Regions from separate parts of the Halomonas sp. BC2 genome, predicted to be linked through region 1. Evidence: predicted binding sites of a transcription regulator. Region 1 holds the regulator's gene; the other holds the start of a gene.
What was found. Region 1 encodes PhoB, which activates phosphate uptake and scavenging genes when phosphate is short. Its sites were predicted from a motif close to TGTCATANNNNTGTCANA; they were not measured.
Positions count from the first base shown of each region.

Region 2: the regulator PhoB is predicted to act here: its motif matches at 5,871-5,888, upstream of B7L71_RS01200 (DUF6482 family protein).

Region 1 covers NZ_LFGT01000022.1:34,292-44,747, reverse strand. The annotation lists gene pstA (phosphate ABC transporter permease PstA) at 1-1,308, shown strand, start outside; gene pstB (phosphate ABC transporter ATP-binding protein PstB) at 1,302-2,114, shown strand; gene phoU (phosphate signaling complex protein PhoU) at 2,145-2,870, shown strand; gene cysZ (sulfate transporter CysZ) at 2,941-3,687, shown strand; gene B7L71_RS13360 (hypothetical protein) at 3,967-4,278, opposite strand; gene phoR (phosphate regulon sensor histidine kinase PhoR) at 4,606-5,901, opposite strand; gene phoB (phosphate regulon transcriptional regulator PhoB) at 5,904-6,593, opposite strand; gene ubiA (4-hydroxybenzoate octaprenyltransferase) at 6,690-7,580, opposite strand; gene B7L71_RS13340 (chorismate--pyruvate lyase family protein) at 7,618-8,190, opposite strand; gene B7L71_RS13335 (NAD(P)/FAD-dependent oxidoreductase) at 8,278-9,462, shown strand; gene B7L71_RS13330 (HU family DNA-binding protein) at 9,555-9,827, shown strand; gene B7L71_RS13325 (hypothetical protein) at 9,827-10,183, shown strand; partial or broken gene B7L71_RS13320 (IS30 family transposase) at 10,255-10,456, opposite strand, start outside.
Region 2 covers NZ_LFGT01000002.1:136,231-146,686, forward strand. The annotation lists gene rlmB (23S rRNA (guanosine(2251)-2'-O)-methyltransferase RlmB) at 1-349, shown strand, start outside; gene rpsF (30S ribosomal protein S6) at 561-938, shown strand; gene rpsR (30S ribosomal protein S18) at 972-1,199, shown strand; gene B7L71_RS01180 (hypothetical protein) at 1,212-2,063, shown strand; gene rplI (50S ribosomal protein L9) at 2,079-2,525, shown strand; gene B7L71_RS01190 (replicative DNA helicase) at 2,725-5,379, shown strand; gene B7L71_RS01195 (hypothetical protein) at 5,506-5,799, shown strand; gene B7L71_RS01200 (DUF6482 family protein) at 5,940-6,242, shown strand; gene B7L71_RS01205 (thiol-disulfide oxidoreductase DCC family protein) at 6,253-6,660, opposite strand; gene B7L71_RS01210 (cryptochrome/photolyase family protein) at 6,657-8,240, opposite strand; gene hemH (ferrochelatase) at 8,359-9,444, shown strand; gene B7L71_RS01220 (putative monovalent cation/H+ antiporter subunit A) at 9,642-10,456, shown strand, end outside.

The DNA of each region.
Region 1 (10,456 bases):
GCTTTGCTGGTACTGCTGACCACCAAAGGGTTAGGCCATTTCTGGCCCGCCGAGCTGGAGGAGGTCACCCTGCACAGCGGCGAAACGGTGATCGGCCAGCCGGTGCGCGAGGTGCCGCTACCCCATGCCCAAAGCATGGAGCGGCTCTATTTTACCGGCAACCGCGACCTCACGGGCGCCAGCTGGCGCTGGCTGGCCGTCGATCAAATCGCCCAGATCACCACACCTGCTGAGCTGATACGTCTGGAGCGCACCCCCTGGGGCGACTTTCTTGGCCGCCTGGATGCCATCGAAAGCGAAGGCCAGCGGCTGGAGGGCCAGCCAGCCAGGGAGTTCGTGCGCCAAGCCCTGATGCTGCCGCCAAACCAGCGCCCCGACGCCCAGCTGTTGCTGGAGGCCAATGGCAGGGTACAGCCTCAGCCGTTGGCGGGGATCACCCGCCTGCAAACCCCCAACGCCATGGCCTGGCATCAGAAGGTGGCGGCCTGGGGCGGGCGCGTGTGGCAGTTCCTCAGTGAGGGGCCGCGCGCGGCCAATACCGGAGGCGGCGTATGGCCGGCCATTTTCGGTACGCTGTTGATGGTGATTCTCATGTCCGTGATCGTCACCCCTTTTGGCGTGCTGGCGGCCATCTACCTCAACGAAATTGCCCACCAGAACCGCCTGACCCATCTGGTGCGTATCGGGGTCCGCAACCTCGCTGGCGTACCCTCCATCGTATATGGCGTGTTTGGGCTGGGGGTGTTCGTGTACGGCATCGGCGGCTCCATCGACAGCTGGTTCTTCGAAGACGAACTGCCATCACCGACCTTTGGTACCGGCGGGCTGCTGTGGGCATCGCTGACCCTGGCACTGCTGACCCTGCCGGTGGTGATCGTGGCCACGGAAGAGGGCCTGGCACGCATTCCCGATGCCCAACGTGAAGGGGCCGTGGCGCTGGGGGCGACCCGCCTGGAGATGCTCACGCGCATCGTGCTGCCCATGGCCATGCCCGCCATGCTGACCGGGGTGATTCTGGCCGTGGCGCGGGCCGCTGGCGAAGTGGCCCCGTTGATGCTGGTGGGCGTCGCCAAGCTGGCTCCGCAAATGCCCTTGGACGGCGAGTTTCCCTACCTGCACCTCGAACGCAAGTTCATGCACCTCGGCTATCATCTATTTGATACGGCCTTCCACGGTGAAGACGTACAGGCCGCGATCCCCCTGGTGTTTGCCACCGCGCTCCTGCTGGTACTGATTGTGCTGGTGCTTAATCTAACTGCCATATTTCTGCGTCATTATCTAAGGCGTCAACGAGGAAACGAATGCTAGCGTTATCGTCCGCCAACACTGCTCAACCGCCGGTGACGCGCTTCTCAGCCGACGCCCGGTGCCTGAGCATCCACCAGTTCAACCTCGCTTATGCGGGGAAACCGGCGTTGCGTGACCTGACGCTCGACGTACCTCGTCACCGGGTGACCGCGTTCATCGGCCCCTCAGGCTGCGGGAAGTCCACGCTGCTACGGGCAATCAATCGGCTTCATGACTTGAACGAGTCCGTGACCCACGATGGCCATATCTACCTGGAAGAGCAGGACATTCATGCGCCACGCATGAACGTGACCGAACTCAGACGGCGGGTAGGGATGGTGTTTCAGACGCCCAACCCGTTCCCGATGTCGATCTACGAAAACGTGGCCTTTGGCCTGCGCCTGCAAGGGCGCCTGCCCAAACGCAAACGCGACGATATCATCGAGTGGGCGCTGACATCGGCCGCTCTGTGGGATGAGGTCAAGGACCGCCTGCACCGTTCGGCCTGGCAGCTCTCCGGCGGGCAACAGCAGCGCCTGGTGATTGCCCGGACGCTGGCCGTTCAGCCGGATGTCCTGCTGCTGGACGAGCCCGCCTCGGCCCTCGACCCGATTTCGACCCTCAAGATCGAGGAGTTGATACGCAACCTGAAGTCCCAGCTCACCCTGGTGCTGGTGACTCACAATATGCAGCAGGCCGCGCGGGTTTCCGACTACACGGCCTTTTTGCAAAACGGTGAACTGATCGAATATGGGCCCACGGATCAAGTGTTCACCAACCCGCGTCTACAACGCACCGAAAATTACATTACCGGCCGCATGACCTAGGCCCCATCGACGATACGTCAGGAGTGCTCAATGGATATCACGAGCGAGACACACAGCCAACACATCTCTCGCCAGTTCAACCAGGAGCTGGAAGAGCTGAAGACCCACCTGATGGCCATGGGCGGTCTGGTGGAAAAGCAGGTGCAGGATGCGGTGCATGCTCTGCTGGAGGGCGACAGCCGCCTGGCGGAAAAAGTGCGCGACAATGACCGTCAGGTCAACGACCTGCAGCTGCAAATCGACGACGAGTGCACCCGAGTGCTGGCTCGCCGTCAGCCGGCGGCATCGGACCTGCGGCTGGTACTTGCGGTCATCCGTGCCACCTCGGACCTGGAGCGAATCGGCGACGAAGCCAGCAAGATTGCCCGCAATGCACTGTTGTTAAGTGAAAACAGCGGTGCCATTCGTGGCTTGGTAGAAGTCCGCCATATCAGCGAGCACGTGCGCAAGATGCTGCGTGACGCCCTGACCGCCTTCGCCCGCTTCGATACCGAGCTGGCCATGCAGGTCGTTCGCGAAGACGAATCGGTGGACGACGAATACGGCAGCGCCATGCGCTCGCTGATGACCTTCATGATGGAAGACTCGCGCTCCATCAGCTCGGTGTTGAGCATCATGTGGGTGCTGCGCGCCCTGGAGCGGGTGGGCGACCACGCCAATAACCTGGCGGAATACGTGGTGTACCTGGTGAAAGGCCTGGATATTCGCCACAGTGACCCAGACACCCTGGAACAGAAGGTCATGAAAAAATCTTGACCTGGCCGTCAAACCCTCCTGCAATACGCCCAGACCATTGTCTGGGCGTTTTTTTAGGGAGTAATGTCGCGTGAATGCACTCAACGCGTTGGGGCAAGGCACCCGCCTGGTGTATCAGCCCGGGCTAAGGCGCTATGTTTTTCTACCCATTCTGGTCAATCTGCTCGTGTATACGGGAATGGTTTACGTGCTCTTCACACGCTTTTCGGGCTGGCTGGAGAGCAGCATGGCCATGGTGCCTGGCTGGCTGGAGTGGTTGTCGTGGCTGATCTGGCCGCTATTCTTCATCAGCTTGCTGGTGGTGATCTTTTTTAGCTTCACCCTGGTGACTCACCTGATCGCAGCGCCTTTCTATGGGTTTCTGGCGGCTCAGGTAGAGCGCCAGGCCACCGGGCGCGAACCGCTGGATGACCGAGGGCTGGCCAAAACGGCGCTGGACGCCGTGGGTCGAGAGCTGGTCAAGCTGAGCTATATCCTGCCGCGCATGGCCGTATTGTTCCTGTTCAGCTGGATTCCCGGCTTGAACGTCTTGGCGCCTCCCTTATGGGCGCTCTTTTCTGCCTGGGTCATGGCCATTACCTATCTGGATTACCCGATGGATAACAACAAAGTGTCGTTCAAGGAGATGCGCAGCAGGCTTTCACGGCGCTGGTGGCCGAGCATGACATATGGCGGGCTGGTCATGCTCATCACCTGGATCCCCTTGGCCAACCTGTTCCTGATTCCAGGCGCCGTCGCAGGCGCAGTCCTCATGTGGGACCGCCACTATCGTGGCACACCGGACACGCGGGATAAGGCGGCAGGCTCGGCGCTCTGAATCAGAGCCATTCATCACAGGGCCGCCCATATAGCAGGCACAAAAAATTAGACCCCGCTAGGCGGGGTCTCGACCACTCTTACTTATGAACGATACTGACTGCTGGCTTCCTCTCCGTTTGCGGGACTCCAACCTTGGAATTTACCCTGACCAGTGTCTTGACCGTTTTCTGACTCATCCTTGAATCGGTGAGCATCCTTGCTATGGGACATCCTTGCCCTCAGTTTGCTCACTCCTAAGCGTAAGAGTTTTTTTCAGCTTTGCAAAGAATTGTTACGTTTAGCTGCCGCTATTTTCTTCTACCACATCTTCCGGGGTGTACTCGGCACCACCACTCATGTTGGTGGAGTCCGGCTCATCCACAACGTCGGGGCCTTGTGTGCCGTGATCCGTCGTCAGGTCTTCGGTGTCGTAACTGCCCGGCTCAGCCGTACCAGACTGTGTGTTCATGGGCTCATCTTCGACGGTTACATCCTGATTCTGGTCGATGGATGAGTGATCCGTGGTGTCTGCAAAAGCCAGTGGGCTTGCCATCAGGCCAAAAGAAACACCTAAAATACCAGCTTTCTTGAGTAGTTCCTTGGACATCATATTCCGCCTCCTCGATCGCTGTTGATACCGCATAGTTAAGGAAGAGTGACTTCATGTCTTACCAGTTCCTGCGGTAATCTTCCTTGCCTAGAACATTGCATACGTTGTGCCACGCATGCCAAAAATCAAAAAAATTATTTATTATCAATAATTTAAAAAAACAAGGATAGTATAAAGCATGGGCTCAGGGGGTCATGACCACGCCTTTGAGGTGGTTAAAAATGACACATGAGTGATGTGTGACCAGAGCTCTATGCCAATATGGCACACTTATACAGGGGTTGTGCAGGAAGCGGATAAGGAGGAGCGCAAAGCGTCATCGAGCCCTCAAGCCGGGCCGCTGACTCGCTTGGCAGGGAAGACACAGCGAAAGGATGCCCCCTCGCCAGGACGTGACTCTATGTTGAGCTGGGCCTCGTGGCGCAGCAGCACGTGCTTCACGATGGCCAGGCCCAGACCCGTCCCTCCTGTTGCCGTACTACGCCCTTTATCCACTCGATAGAAGCGCTCGGTCAGGCGGGGGATATGCACCGGATCAATGCCATCGCCATCGTCCTCGACCTCGATACACCCGCTGCCGTTGGCGGCCACCGACCAGCGCAACGTGATCTGACTGCCTTCCGGGGTATAGCGCACGGCATTGAAGGCTAGATTGGAAATGGCGCTGCGCAGCTCCTGCTCGCTGCCGATCAAGCCAGCGTCGCTCTCCAGAATGACCTGCACACTGTGCTGCTGCCTGGAGAGCGCCAGGGCGTCTCGGCGAATGCTGTCGAGCATGGGGCCTACGGCCAGCATCTGGTGATCATCGCCTCCCTGGTCGATTTCCAGCCGTGACAGCAGCAGCAGGTCGTTGACCAGATTCTGCATCCGTCGCGTCTGCTCCTCCATCTGTACGATCCCTTTACCCAGGCGGGGAGGCAGCAGCTCCTTGAGGTCGCCGTAGGTTTCCAGGTAGCCCGACAGCACGGTCAGCGGAGTGCGCAGTTCATGGGAGACGTTGGCGACGAAGTCACGCCGCATCTGCTCCAGGCGGTGCAGACGCGTAATATCACGGGCCATGACCAGCCGCTCGTCATCGCCGTACAGAGTGATCTGATACTGGAGGATGCGCCGCTCGTCGATCGGCGAGGTCAGCGTCAGCGGCTCGCTGTAGTCGCGGGCATTGAAGTAGCTGATGAAGCGAGGGTCGCGCAGCAGGTTGGTGATGTGCTGGCCACGATCGTGGGCGGTTTGCAGCCCCAGCATGTCGGTGGCCGCGCTGTTCCACCACTCCAGGTCGCCGTGGCGGTCCAGCATCACCACGCTATCGCGCATGGCTTCGGAGGACTCCTGAATTCTCGCCAGCGTCGCCCGTAAACGACTTTGGGTAATGCGCTGGCTTTTCTGGTAGCGATAGAGGCGGTCGAACAGCTCCCCCCACATGCCCTTGGCCGCCGGGGGCTCATCGTGGGGGTGAAGCGTCAGCCAAAGGAAGAGCGCCCGAAACTGACGCAGATGATAGACCAGACAAAACAGCAGCCCCGCCGCCAGCCCGGCGCCAGGGTAATCCACCAGCCATCCCAGGCAGAGGCCCAACAGGGCCAGCCAGATGATGCGCCAGATCTCACGGCTCCACAGGCGCACGCTTACACTCGCGCAGAGAACCGGTACCCAGTACCGCGCACCGTTTGAATCAGATTTTGATGAGGCTCGCCCAGCGCTTTACGAAGACGACGAATATGCACGTCCACCGTGCGCTCTTCCACGTAGACGTTGCCACCCCATACCTGGTCAAGCAATTGGCTGCGCGTGTAGGCGCGCTCCTGATGGGTCATGAAAAACTGCAGCAGACGATACTCGGTAGGCCCCATTTCCAGCGCCTTGCCATGGGCGCTGACCCGGTGGCTCACCGGGTCCAACAGCAGACCATTGATTTCGATCGGGTCTTCCACGCCACGCGGCGTGGCACGGCGCAGCACGGCCTTCAGGCGGGCCACCAGCTCACGGGGGGAAAAGGGCTTGGTGATATAGTCGTCGGCACCCGCTTCCAGGCCCTGGATCTTGTTGTCCTCTTCGCCCTTGGCCGTCAGCATGATGATCGGCAGCTCGGCGGTGGCTTCTTCGCGCTTCAGCCGACGGGCCAGCTCGATGCCGCTGGTGCCCGGCATCATCCAGTCCAGCAGCAACAAGTCAGGCTGGTGGTCGACGACCATGGCGTGGGCATCCTGGGCGTTGTCCGCTTCAAGCACGCGATAGTCAGCCATCTCCAGCGCCACGGCGATCATTTCGCGGATCGGCGCCTCATCATCGACGATCAGTACGGTCTTGGCGGTCATTCCAGGGCCTCACGGTGCTCTATTCAGGAAGGTTCAATGACATGCGTGTGACGATAACACCATGACTTGATGACAGTTCCATGACACCCAGTCAATTTAGCCCGCTACCGGCCACCAGCTCAAGGCAATACCTGCAAAGACCAGCAGACCCGACCAGTGGTTGTTCAGGAAGGCCTGAAAACAGCGGTCTCGATCGCGCCCGACGATCAGCCACTGCTGGTACACGAACGTCGCCGCCATGCCCAGCAACCCCAGCCAGAAAAAGCCCCCTAGCCCAACGCGCAGCGCGACCCAGCTCAGCAGGGCCAGCACGCTTGCCTGCAGCACTCCGATGATCAGCCGGTCAGCACGGCCAAACAGCACGGCGGTCGACTTGATACCGATTTTCAGATCATCGTCACGGTCGACCATGGCGTACTGGGTATCGTAGGCAACGGTCCACAGCAGGTTGGCACTGAACAGCAGCCAGGCTTCCAGAGGCACGTGGCCCAATACCGCGCCAAACGCCATGGGAATGGCCCAGGAAAAGGCCGCGCCCAGCACCACCTGCGGGAAGTGGGTGTAGCGCTTCATGAACGGATACACGAAAGCCAGCAGCACGCCGCCCACCGACAGCAGCACGGTGAACCAGTTAGTCAGCAGCACCAAAATGAAGGCAGCGGCGACCAGCGCCACGAACAGCAGCTGGGCTTCGGTTTCGCTGATGCGTCCCGTGGCCATGGGGCGCTGGCGAGTACGCTTGACGTGGCCATCCACATGGCGGTCGGCATAGTCGTTCACCACGCAGCCCGCAGCACGCATCACGTAGACACCGGCAATGAAGATGATCAGCACGGAGCGACCCGGCACCCCTTCTGCAGCCACCCACAGCGCCCAGAGCGTCGGCCACATGAGCAGCCAGGTACCAATGGGCCGATCCAGGCGCATCAGCTGAAGAAAGTCTGCCAGCCGGGCCCAACCCGTTGGCCGCAATAGAGAACGGTCCATGCTCATGCTTACCTCGTGAAAGAAACTCCAGAATAGCCTAGCGCGAGGGCAGGCTCAGCGCATCGGCCATGGTCGATAAAAAATACTCTTGAACCAGCAGCGACAACCCCGCGTGCTGAAACACCGAGCGACGCCCCCACTGGCTACGCCCCTTGGCGGGGGCACCCCACGCCGTGAAGCGCGGGAGCGACACCGTGGCCTGCAACGGCCCGCGCACCAGGTCCGGCTGCTGAAACAACCAGCTGCCCAGCGAACGCTCGCCCAAGGCCCCCAGGCCTTTGCCCTGCAGCTGCTCCAGCGGTGCCACCGATCGCGCCACCACCCAAGGGGTGCCGTCGATGCACAGCGCCACCTCGCGTAGCCAGGCATGGCGACGTGGAGCGATTCCCAGCGCCATGGCTTCGTCCTGAAACGGCAGGCCAATGGTCTGACGCAGCAGGCGTACGCGGAACTGGCTCGGCGCTCCGGCCGCCATCAGGCGCGCCGTCAGGGAGTCGGTCGAGGCCACCCATTGCCACCAGGCCGCACTCATGGCAGGCCGCGCAGCGGCAACCGGCCGCCAGTGGGGGGGTAGCGAAAACGCAGGGCGTGGCAACTCAACGAGCGTCACCTGAGCCTCCAGAGCAGTCAATTGGAAAGAAGGCTAGTGTAACATGATGGCTTGGCAGGCTTTTGTTCCTTACCCCCGGATAACGATATGCCCGATTCACACTTCAGCGAATCCCCACATGCCGAGCTGGTCATTGTCGGCACTGGCATGGCCGGTATTGGCCTGGCGCGAGCGCTGCGCCGCCAGGGAGATTCTCGCACCATCGCGCTGGTTAGCGCCGACCGTGGCGAAGAGTACAGCAAACCGCTGCTGTCCACGGGCTTCGCCAAGCGGTTGAGCCCCGAAAAGCTGGCGCAGCGCAGCGCAGAAGCGCTCGCCGACGAACTGAATGCCCAGCTCATGGCCCACACGCAAGTCGTCGAACTGGCGTTGGAACACCAGATGCTGCGCCTGGACAACGGCACCCTGCTCCGCTACGAGCACCTGGTGCTCGCCACCGGCGCGGCCCCGCGCACGCCGTTCCAGATACCCAGTGCGCTGAAAGGGCGCTGTTTCACGGTCAACGACCTGGATGACTACCGCCGCCTGTATGCAGCGCTCGCCCAGCCAAGCAGAGTGGCGATCATTGGCGCGGGCCTGGTGGGCTGCGAATTCGCCAACGACCTCCATGCGGGCGGCCACCACGTCACCCTGGTGGCGCCAGAGAGCACCCCGCTGCCGCGCCTGCTGCCCGAGCCGCTGGGCCATGCCCTGGCCGAAACCTTTCGAACGGCAGGCATGCAACTGGCACTGGGGCGCACGCTGGACAGCCTATCCATGAATGCCGACCGCGACCTGGTACTGCAGCTCGACGGCGGCGAGCGCCATACGGTGGACATCGTCCTGTTGGCCACGGGACTGGCGCCCCGCACGGCGCTGGCCGAGGCCGCCGGACTCGCGGTCAGCGCCCGCGGTATCGAGGTGGACCGGCTGCTTCGCACCCGCCAGCCGAACGTATACGCATTGGGCGACGTGGCCTGCATCGACGGCGTGAACGCCATGTACGTTCAGCCGCTGCAAGCCAGTGCCAAAGCGCTGGCGGCCACGCTGGGCGGCTCACCCACCCCGGTAAGCTTCGGCGCCTGGCCGATCATCGTCAAAACGCCCCTGCTCCCGGTGGTGGCCTACCCGCCAGTGAGCACACCGCAGCACTGGCGAGTGGAGGGTCATGGGCAGGATTTGACGGCGCTGGCGGAAGATAAAGACGGTCGTTTGATTGGTTTTGCGTTGACAGGGGGCTGCGTGAGAAGGAAAGTGGAGCTTTCCAGAGCTGTCCCTGCCCTGCTAGGCTGATTTTCGCCGCCTTCACGACTAGGCTAAAGAAGCCCCGCTGGGGTGGGTTACCAACAACATTGACGTTTGTTTTTCACAAGGGAGATTCCTTCATGCGCAAACCTGAACTCGCCGCTGCCATCGCCGAGAGTGCTGACCTGTCCAAGGACAAGGCAGGCCAGGTCCTGAATGTCATTCTGGACGAAATCACCAACAGCGTGGCCAAAGGCGAAGACGTTACCCTGATTGGCTTTGGCACCTTCACCGTACGCGAGCGCGCCGCCCGTACCGGCAAGAACCCGCAGACCGGCGCACCGCTGCAGATTCCGGCCAGCAAGAACGTGGCGTTCAAGCCAGGTAAAGCGCTCAAGGACGCCGTTTCCTAATGAAGCTTTCGCTGACGCTGTGGCTGTTGAGCTTCATGCTCAAGCGCGCCCTGCGCCGCAAGCCACGCTTTCGTGAGCAGCTGGAGCGCATGCAAGGGCTGGACTGGGGCATTGCCACAGAAGACCTGAGCACGGCGCGCCACTACCGAATGACGCCCCGCTACATTACGTCCGGTAAAGGCCTGCCCGTCGACCTGGATCTGGAGCTGCGCTTTCGCGACCAGCAAGCCGCCCTGCGTATCCTCAGAAAGCCGACGCAACAGGCGTTCCTGGATGGCATGGTGGCAGGCGACGTGCGCCTCGTCGGCGACTCTGCCGACATGAACAAGCTGCAAAAGCTGCTCAAATACTTGTAGCCCTGCACGCTGGGCGCATTTTCGTCACGCGAGGTAGCACCAGGCGATGGATATCCCTCATCAGCGATTGGCCGTGCTGCCAGGAGATAACCACTACGCCGCTCTACCAGGGTGACCAGGCCCGATTGCTTGTGCCCCTGAACCACGGTGTCACCCTCCCAATGCCCGATGAAGCGGCGTTCCTCGACCTCCGCCGGGCGATGCTCGATGCCCACGCGATGGGGGATCCTGCCAAGTCCTGCGCTTTTGGCCCGGGCACGGCGTTTGCTGTGC
Region 2 (10,456 bases), on a different contig from region 1:
GGCGCCGCTCAACGCCACGGTCAGAAAAGTCGCCTGTGGTGCCGCAGAGGTGGTGCCGGTCTATCAGGTCACCAACCTGGCGCGCACGCTGGCCAGGCTCAAGGAAGAGGGCGTGTGGATCACCGGAACCGCCGGTGAAGCACAGGCCAGCGTGTTCGATATCGACTTCACCGGCCCGACCGCGCTGGTGATGGGAGCCGAAGGCAAGGGGTTGCGCCGGTTGACGCGGGAAGCGTGCGATCATCTGGCCAAGCTGCCCATGGCGGGGCAGGTGTCCAGCCTGAATGTCTCGGTGGCTGCCGGAATCTGTCTGTTTGAAGCAGTGCGTCAGCGGCAGCTTGCAAGTTAGCCTCCGTCCCACTAGAATGCTTGCGCCCGTTTATACATAAGCGGGCGTTCGTATTGGTAACCCCACTACGACACTGGTTTTATCTGCTTGATGTTCTTTTCAGCCATGCGTGGCTTGTCAAGGGCATTTCAGTCAACTCCTTGCTTCCCAGTCGCTGTCAGAGCATATGCTTCGGCACACTCAGGAAGCTGCCAAACCGCAAGGAGATTCCATGCGTCATTATGAAATCGTGTTCATGGTCCACCCGGATCAGAGCGAGCAAGTACCGGCAATGGTCGAGCGCTACACCAGCATCGTCACCGAAAGCGGCGGTACCGTGCATCGTCTGGAAGATTGGGGCCGTCGTCACTTGGCTTACCCGATCAACAAGATCCACAAAGCCCACTACGTGCTGATGAACGTTGAGTGCACCGGCGAGACTCTCGAAGAAATCGAGAACATCTTCCGCTTCAACGACGCCATCATCCGCAGCCTGGTTGTGCGCTGCAAGGAAGCCGTTACCGAAGCTTCTCCGATGATGAAGCCGGCAGAAGAAAAGCGTCCGCGTCGCGAAGAAAAGCCGCGCGCTGAAGCTGAAGAAACTGCCTGATTCTATCCACTGCACGTTTTAAGGAGCTAGTCCATGGCACGTTTTTTCCGTCGCCGCAAGTTTTGCCGCTTCACTGCTGAAGGCGTCAAGCAGATCGACTACAAAGATCTCGACACGCTGAAGGCTTACATCACGGAAACCGGCAAGATCGTTCCGAGCCGTATCACCGGCACCAAAGCACGCTATCAGCGTCAGCTGGCGACCGCTATCAAGCGTTCACGCTACCTGGCACTGCTGCCCTACTCCGATAGCCACCAGTAAGCGTTTAACGTGATGCTGGCACTGGCAAGATGGCTGATGCGCGGAACGCCCTATGCCGTAGGCGGGGCGGCCTTGGCATCGCTGGTGCCCTGGCTGTTTTGGCTGGGCGCCGCCATTGCCGCACTGGTGACCTTGCGCAAGGGTTTTGCCCCTGCGCTGCCGGTCATCATCGCCGCTGCTCTGCCTGCCGGTTTCTGGTGGGCACAAGGTGACGTGATACCACTGGCCAGCGTTCTGCTGGTCACGCTGATGTCCGTCATCCTGCGCGAGCGGATGCGCTGGAGCGAAGCCTTGATCGTGGGCACATTGGCTGCCGCCGTCATGGTTCAGCTGGGCATCTTCAGCCCGCCGGGGGGCACCCAGCTCATGCTGGAGCAGCTGCGGGAGAGCTCTACCGAGATCGACCGTATGCTCACCGAGTTTGCCAACCAGGGCGTCGACACGACGGCCTTGGCTGCCATGGTCATCGGTGGTGTCACGGGGCTGGTCGTGCTGCTGGCCGCCATTATCTGTCTGGCGCTGGCCCGCAGCTGGCAAGCCGGGCTGTATAACCCCGGTGGCTTTCGCGAAGAGTTTCATGCGTTGCGCCTGAGCCCCCGTGAGCTTGCCGTTCTGGTGGTGTTGGGAGTGGCAGGCATGGCGCTTGGTGCGCAGGCGCTGGCGATGCTCTGCTGGGTTCCGCTGCTGATTGCCGGTATTGCGTTGGTGCATGGTTTTATTGGAATAAAGGGGATGAACGGGCTGTGGCTGGTGGCATTTTATGTGCTGCTGATCACGACCTGGCCCACGATTCTCATTGTGCTGCTGTTGGGGCTGATCGATACATTTGCGAACGTTCGCGCACGCCTTGCCCGCAGCAACTGACAAGAGGTTTACGAGATGGAAGTCATTCTGCTCGACAAGATTGGTAAGCTGGGCGGCCTGGGTGACAAGGTCACTGTCAAGCCTGGTTATGGTCGTAACTACCTGGTGCCTTACGGCTTAGCCGTACCGGCCACCAAGGACAACATCGAAGCGTTCGAAGCGCAGCGTGCCGAACTCGAAGCGCAAGCCGCTGAGCGTAAGGCAGAAGCCCAGGCGCGTGCCGAGCAACTCAACGACATCGAGCTGTCGTTGGTGTCCAAGGCAGGCGACGAAGGCAAGCTGTTCGGCTCTATCGGTCCTCGTGACCTGGCCGACGCGATCTCCTCTGCGGGAATCGACGTCGCCAAGAGCGAAGTACGCATGCCGCAAGGCCCGATTCGTCAAACTGGCGAATACGACATCGACCTCCACCTGCATGCAGAAGTGGACGCCGTTGTACGCGTGGTTGTTGTCGCCGAGTAATCATACTCGCCAACGCTGACGCCTCAAAGGGCGCGGGTTCTCCCGCGCCCTTTGTCTTTTTAGGTACTTTGTCTTTTTAGGCCCTGGGGCTCTTTTGGCAAGGGGCGACACAGCAGGCTTATAAAGCCTTCCCTTTGCGTGGGGCCAGTGGTGTTATCCGAGCCGCACGGCTAAGATAAGCGCCGTTGGCTATCGGGTAATTGTTAAGGAGCTCGCAATGCAGGACCAGCCTTCTGCTGATCAGGAAACGGCAGCGTTAAAACTGCCACCGCATTCATTGGAAGCGGAGCAGTCGGTGTTAGGCGGGCTCATGCTGGACAACCAGGCGTGGGACAACGTCTCCGAGCGTCTGGTGGCTGACGATTTTTACCGCTATGAACACCGGCTGGTGTTCAATGTGATGACGCATCTGGCCGAGTCGGGCCAGCCGCTGGACGTCGTGACCCTTTCCGAAGCGCTGGAAGCCCGTGACCAGCTGGATACGGTGGGCGGGCTGAGTTTCCTGGCCGAGCTGGCGCGCAACACGCCTTCGGCCAGCAACATACGCGCCTACGCCGATATCGTCCGTGAGCGTGCCACGCTGCGTAAGCTCATCCGGGCGGCCAACCAGATTGCCGAAGGGGCTTTTTCGCCTCAGGGCAGGCCCGCCGACGAGCTGCTCAACGAGGCCGAGCGGCTGGTGTTCCAGATTGCCGAAGAGCGGCCCAAGACCGGTGGCCCCATTGGCATGAGTGACCTGCTCACCAAGGCCGTGGATCGAATCGATGAGCTGTTCAACCTGAAAGGGGAAATGACCGGCCTTTCCACCGGCTTCCGGGATCTGGATGAGATGACTTCGGGCCTGCAGCCTTCCGATTTGGTCATCATTGCCGGACGCCCCTCGATGGGTAAAACTACCTTCGCCATGAACCTGGTCGAGCATGCGGTCATTTCCAGCGACAAGCCGGTGATGGTGTTCTCCATGGAGATGCCCGCCGAATCGCTGATGCTGCGTGTGCTCTCGTCATTGGGGCGTATCGATCAGACCCGCGTGCGTTCGGGCCAGTTGGAAGATGAAGATTGGCCGCGGCTGACCTCGGCGGTGAACCTGCTGAAAGACAAGCAGCTGTTCATCGATGACACGGCGGCCCTGTCACCCAATGAGATGCGCTCACGGCTACGCCGGGTGGTGCGTGAGCACGGCAATATTGCCCTGATCATGATCGACTATCTGCAGCTGATGCAGATTCCTGGCTTTAACGAAAACCGCACGGGCGAGATCTCGGAAATTTCGCGTTCGCTGAAAGGCCTGGCCAAGGAGTTCCAATGCCCGGTGGTGGCGCTTTCCCAGCTGAACCGCTCGCTGGAGCAGCGTCCCAACAAGCGCCCGGTCATGTCGGATTTGCGTGAATGTGTCACGGGAGACACGCGGGTGATGCTGGCAACCGGAGAGCGCTTGCCGATTGGTGATCTGGTCGGGCAAACGCCGGACGTCATATCGCTGGGTGAAGATGGCAAGCTGCGCCGCTCGACGACGGATTTGGTGTGGTCAGTGGGCACCAAGCCAGTATTCGAGGTTTGTTTGGCTAGTGGACGGCGTATACGTGCAACAGCCAGGCATCGATTGAAAGCGCTATGGGATTGGAAAACGGTGGCCGAGCTCAAGGTGGGGGATCGCATCGCCTTGGCCAGACAGTTAGCGCAGCCTGAGCATCCGGTCGTGTGGGAGGAGCATGCGCTTATCCTGCTGGCCCATTTGCTGGGTGACGGCAGCTATGTCAAAGGGCAGCCGCTGCGCTATACCACCGCTAGTGAAGCGAATAGCGACGTTGTGAAGCGCTGCGCAGAGCAGTTTGGCTCGACGGTGACTCGCCATGCGGGACGCGGCAACTGGCATCAACTCGTCATTGCTGGCAATGGCAATCGCTGGCACGCCCAGGGAGTGGGTGCCTGGTTGAAATCGCTGGGTATCTTTGGGCAGCGCTCTGCAGAAAAATATATTCCAGGTGACATCTTCAGGCTGTCCAATCAGCAGCTCGCGCTGTTCATGCGTCATTTGTGGGCCACCGACGGCAGCATTACGACAGATAAAAATGGGCGCACACGCGTCTATTTTTCTACGGTTAGCCGTCGGCTTATCGATGATGTCAGTGCTCTGCTGCTACGTTTCGGTATTGTGACCCGAATCCGCCATGTCGTGTCAGGAGAGGGGAGTGGTTGGTATACCGCCGACGTGTCGGGAAGCGATCAACAGCAGCGCTTTGCACAGAATATTGGGGCTTTTGGGCATCAGGTGGCGTCGTTAGCACCGCTGAAAGCGGCATCCGTCGTGGCGAACACCAATATCGATACCTTGCCCCAGGAGGTGTTCGAGCATGTCAAACAGGCCATGCTTGCTAAAGGCGTGAGTCACCGGAAAATGGCTGCAATGCGTGGCACATCTTATGGCGGCTCGTCCCATTTTAGCTTTGCTCCTTCCCGGGAAACCCTTGGCAGCTATGCAGATGCGCTGGGCGATGTGGCTTTGGCACAGATTGCCTCCAGCGATCTCTTTTGGGACCAAGTCGTCGAGATACGCCCTTGCGGTGAAGAAGAGGTCTTCGATTTGACCGTCCCCGGTGACGCGTGCTGGCTAGCGGATGGCATCGTGAGCCATAACTCGGGCGCGATCGAGCAGGATGCAGACGTCATTGCCTTCGTGTATCGCGACGAAGTGTATAACCGCGATAACCCGGATAACCAGGGCCTGGCCGAGCTGATCATTGGTAAGCAGCGTAATGGCCCCATTGGAACGGTACACATGGCCTTCATAGGCAAATACACGCGCTTCGAAGATCTGGCGCCGGATAGTTACGGTGAAGCCTTCGGCGATTGACTTGAGGCTGAGGGGGGAGCACGTATAATGCGCTCCCCGTTGGCTGAGTCGTCTGGGTAACCCTCACTGGAAGGGCGGGATGAGAAGCGTGGGTCAATCGCATTGGTAGATAGACAGGAGTAACGCATGGCAGGTGGTTTTAGGCGCGGTAACCGTAAGCGGCTTCCCAAGCTGGAAGGTCGGGGTGAGCTCCAGTCGTTAGAGCGTGAAGGTCCCTTCAAGGAGTGGTTGGGCATGCCCGACCTTTACCGCTACCACCTGGTAGTGGAAGGGGAGCAGTACAGCTACCAGACAGAAGATGCGGAATTACCGGTCACCATTGGCGACAAGGTCGTGTTCCGTTACAAGGAAACCAAAGGGGGCAACTGGATCGATCGCAATTCCCTAGGCAAGGCCATCGACCCCTCGGAATATCAGTAACACGACACACATCTTGACGTTTCGGTCAGGAACTCTTTTCTGTTATTGCCCTCTTAGAGAGATAGTGCCAGGGTAATATGATTGTCATGGGGCAAGGGCATGCTGTGCTCCATGGCAATGACCAATAACAGGAGGGAACCATGGAACTTAAAGAGCTTAAACAGTTCGTCGAACGTCATGACAATTTTGAAATTCGAGTAATCACGCACTCGGGCAGCCGGTTTTATCAGGTCGAGCTTGAAGATGTCGAGGGTGAGCGCCATATGCTGACCCAGCGTGGCAAGCCCATGCTGTTTCGTTCGCTGGACGATGTCTACCTCGAACTCAAGCGGGCAGGTATCCACCGGGCGTATCTTGTGCAGCACGTGCCTCAGGATGAAGTCATTGGTCGCGACGCCCACTACAGCGCGCCGCTGACCTCGCGTATGCCGCTGGTATTCTGACGCCCAGGCATCACTGATTGCGCGAGCGTGACCCGCATTTTTCCCACCATTGGCCCAGCCGAATTCGGCGACGGGCAAAGAACCGATAGCCTGCATCCATGACGGCGCGCAGGCCAGGCAAGCAAGACAGTCTTACCAGCCGCCTGTAGCCCAACACGGCATACAGGGCCCGGCTGGCATCCATCCCCACATACCAGTTTCCCTGCTGATCCTGAAGATGCAGTTGCCCCATCATGGCCTCGAAGCTGAGCCCCAATGCGCCGGGATCGAAATCCTCGTGCTGAATATCGACCAGACGAATGCGCTGGTGGTGGCGATGTTTGGCTAGCCAGGCCACTTCGACGCGACAAAAGGGGCAGTGTCCATCGTGGTAGAGCGTGACCGGTGGTTCGGCATGCAGCGTTGCGAAACGGCTCATGAGGAGCGCTCCTCGTGGGTGTACCCTTGGGTGTGAACGGCTTGCCCGTAATCGGCGGCAGTGGGGAGCGATGCCAGGAACTGTTCTGCCTGCTGACGCATGGCGTCGCGTTTTTCCTCTTTCATGCGTGCCAGCGAGCCGTAGATCAGCTTCATGCGTGGATTCCGATTGAGCTGTTCGGCATGGGTCTCCAGAAAATGCCAGTAGAGACTGTTGAGCGGGCAGGCCTTGGGGCCGGTGACCAGCTTGGGGGAGTAGCGACAGTGCTGGCAGTGGTCGGACATCTTGTCGATGTATTTGCCGGAAGCGCAGTAGGGCTTGGAGCCCATCAAGCCGCCGTCCGCGTGCAGCACCATACCCAAGGTGTTGGGTAGCTCGACCCACTCGCAGGCGTCGGCGTAAACGGCCAGGTACCAGTCGCACAGCGCCTCTGGCTTGACCCCGCAGAGCAGGGCGAAGTTGCCCGTGACCATCAGGCGCTGAATATGATGCGCGTAGCTGTGGTCGATGGTCATCTGGATGGCGCGTTGCAGGCAGCGCATGTCGGTCTTCGCATCCCAGTAGAAGGCGGGCAAGTCGCGCTGAAAACCCAGCTGGTTCTCTCGTTTGTAATCCGGCATGCGCGTCCAGTAGAGGCCGCGCACGTACTCACGCCACCCGAGAATCTGCCGTATGAACCCTTCCACGGCGTTGATCGGTGCCTTGCCTGCCTGATATTGCGCAGCCGCTTCTTCGCACACTTCGAAGGGCGTGAGCAGGCCAATGTTCATGGCAGCAGAGAGGCGCGAGTGGTACAGGTAGGGTGACTGGTCGCTGATGGCATCCTGATAGCGGCCAAAGTCGGCCAGCCCGTGGGTGATGAAGTGCTTCAGGTCCACCAGTGCTTGACGTCGGGTGACCGGCAAATTGAAGATCTCGATCTCGCCCATGTGCTCGGGGAACCACTCGGCGGCATTGGCCAGCGCTTCCTGAGTGGTTTCATCCTGCCCGTGCGCGGGGAGTTCAGGGAAGCTCAGCCCAGGCTGGACGGGTTCTCTGTTATCGTGGTCGAAATTCCACTGTCCGCCCATGGGGGCGTCGCCTTCCATCAGTAGCCCGGTACGTTTACGCTGTTCCCGGTAGAAGTATTCGAGGCGGATTTGCTTACGCCCCTTGGCCCATTGGGCAAAGTCGTCTGGGGTGGTGAAGAAGCGGTCGTCTTCCAGGATTTTCCAGGGCAGTGAGGCGGCCTGACGCTGCTGCATGGCGTTCCACAGCCGCCACTCGCCGGGGCGCGTCACACGAATTTCATCGCACTGGTACTGTCTTGCCAGCCGCTCGGCTTCATCGATCAATGATTGGGTGTTATCCGCATCGTCCATGCGGCTGTAATGAACGTTGAAGCCCTGGTCGCGCAGTTGTTGGGCAAAATGTCGCATGGCGGCCAGGAAGAGGCCGATCTTGTGTATATGGTGAGGGACGTAGCGTGCTTCTTCAGCGACCTCACAGAGCGCCACCACCGCGCCTTCAGGGGCCTGGCGAAGGGTAGGCAGGGTCAGGGAAAGCTGGTCGCCCAGAATGAGTAGCAAAGGCTTGGACATGGGTTGGCCTACAGTTATACAAATTATGTTGATAGTATAACTTTATCCCGCGTCTTTGCTGAAAAGTGATAAGATTTAGACCATTGTGAATGATCGACAGCCCCCAGGAGTAAGTGAGATGGCCGACAGCGTTGTAAAGGATCAACCAGGTGAAGGGCGCTTGGCCCACGCGCCAAGCAGTCATCCTCCGGTTGCCCCCGCCAAGGTGGGCGTGGTGCTGGCCAATCTGGGGACGCCCGATGCGACTGACTACTGGTCCATGCGGCGCTATCTCAACGAATTCCTGTCGGATAAGCGGGTCGTGGACTATGCGGGTTGGAAATGGCAACCGCTGCTGCAGCTCATCATTCTGACCAAGCGCCCCTTTACGTCGGGCCATGCCTACAAAAGCATCTGGAACACCGAAAAAGACGAGAGCCCGCTGCTGACCATTACCCGTGCACAAACGGAAAAGATGACCGCCCGGCTGAAAGCGCTGTATGGCGACAGTGTCGAGGTCGATTTCTGCATGCGCTATGGCAACCCTTCCACGGAAAGCGTGCTGAATCGCATGAAAGAGAAGGGCTGCGAGCGCATCGTGTTCTTCCCGCTCTACCCGCAGTACGGCTCGCCCACCACGGCTACCGCCAACGATCAGGCGTTTCGCACGTTGATGAAGATGAAGTGGCAGCCCTACCTGCGCACGGTGCCGGCCTACTTTGAACACCCGGCTTACATCCAGGCGCTGGCCAACTCGGTGCAAGAGGCGTACGACGGCTTTGAAAGCCGTCCCACCAAGCTCGTGGCCAGCTACCACGGTGTGCCGGAACGCTATCTGATGGAAGGCGACCCCTACCATTGCCAGTGCCAGAAAACCACGCGCCTGCTGCGTGAGCGTCTGGGGTTGAGCAAGGAGGAGGTCGATACCGCCTTCCAGTCACAGTTTGGCCCGGAAAAGTGGGTAGGCCCGCAAACCGTGGATCATGTGGCCGAGCTGGCCAGGCAGGGCCACAAGCACATTGCCATTCTGTCACCTGCTTTCTCCTCCGACTGTGTGGAAACCCTCGAAGAGATCAAGGAGGAGATTCACGACAGTTTCATGGAGGCCGGTGGCGAGACGTTCAGCTATATTCCTTGCCTGAATGATCGCGATGATCATATCGATGCCCTGTTGGCCGTGGTCAATAATGAGCTGTTGGGCTGGTTGCCCGTGCCCGCTCCGTAAGATTTCTGCTCGCGCTGACGCCGCTTTGGCCACTGCCCGAGCTTTTTTTATGCCAGCGAGGTGGCTGGAGTTTTTCGAAAGGCTGGTATAAGGTTTGTGCATATAAAATCACATTTATTCAACGTTTAAGCGGCACATGTCGTACCATGCGCCGCTTGCGGGAATAGTTTGCGCTTATTTTAGGGAGAGAACGCCGGATGCAATTTGCCGTTTTAATAGGCTTCGTGCTGGCAGCGTCGTCACCGCTGCTCAACCTCTGGTGTAGGGAACGAACCAGCCTGGTGCTGGCGCTATTTCCAGCGCTGATGGCCGCGTGGCTGATTGGCCAGGCCCCGGTGGTGCTGAGTGAAGGGCCGCAGCTGCTGGAGTGGGCGTGGGTGCCGTCGCTGGGGATCAGCCTGAGCTTTTTGCTGGATGGCTTGTCGCTGCTGTTTGGCCTGCTGATTTCCGTCATCGGTACTTGCGTACTGATCTATGCTGGCGGGTACTTGAAAGGCCATCCGGATATTGCCCGCTTCCATCTGGCGCTGGTGGCCTTCATGGCCTCCATGATGGGGCTGGTCATGGCCGATGGCCTGTTGACCCTGTTCGTTTTCTGGGAACTGACCAGTATCACCTCGTATCTGTTGATCGGCTTCAACCATAACGATATCGAGGCCAGAAAGTCGGCTCGCCAGGGCTTGTTCGTGACCGTTTCCGGTGGCCTTGCGCTGATGGCGGGACTGGTCCTGCTGGGTGTGGCCAGCGGCAGTTGGTCGCTGAGCGAGATTCTGCAGTCCGACGACAACCTGCGCGAGCATGCGCTCTATACGCCCATGTTGATCTGCCTGCTGCTCGGTGCGTTCACCAAGTCGGCGCAGTTTCCGTTTCATTTCTGGCTGCCGAACGCCATGGCGGCGCCAACGCCCGTATCGGCTTACCTGCACTCGGCCACCATGGTCAAGGCGGGTATCTACCTGCTGGCGCGCCTGCAGCCCGAGCTGGGCGGTACCGGCATGTGGGTGGGTATTCT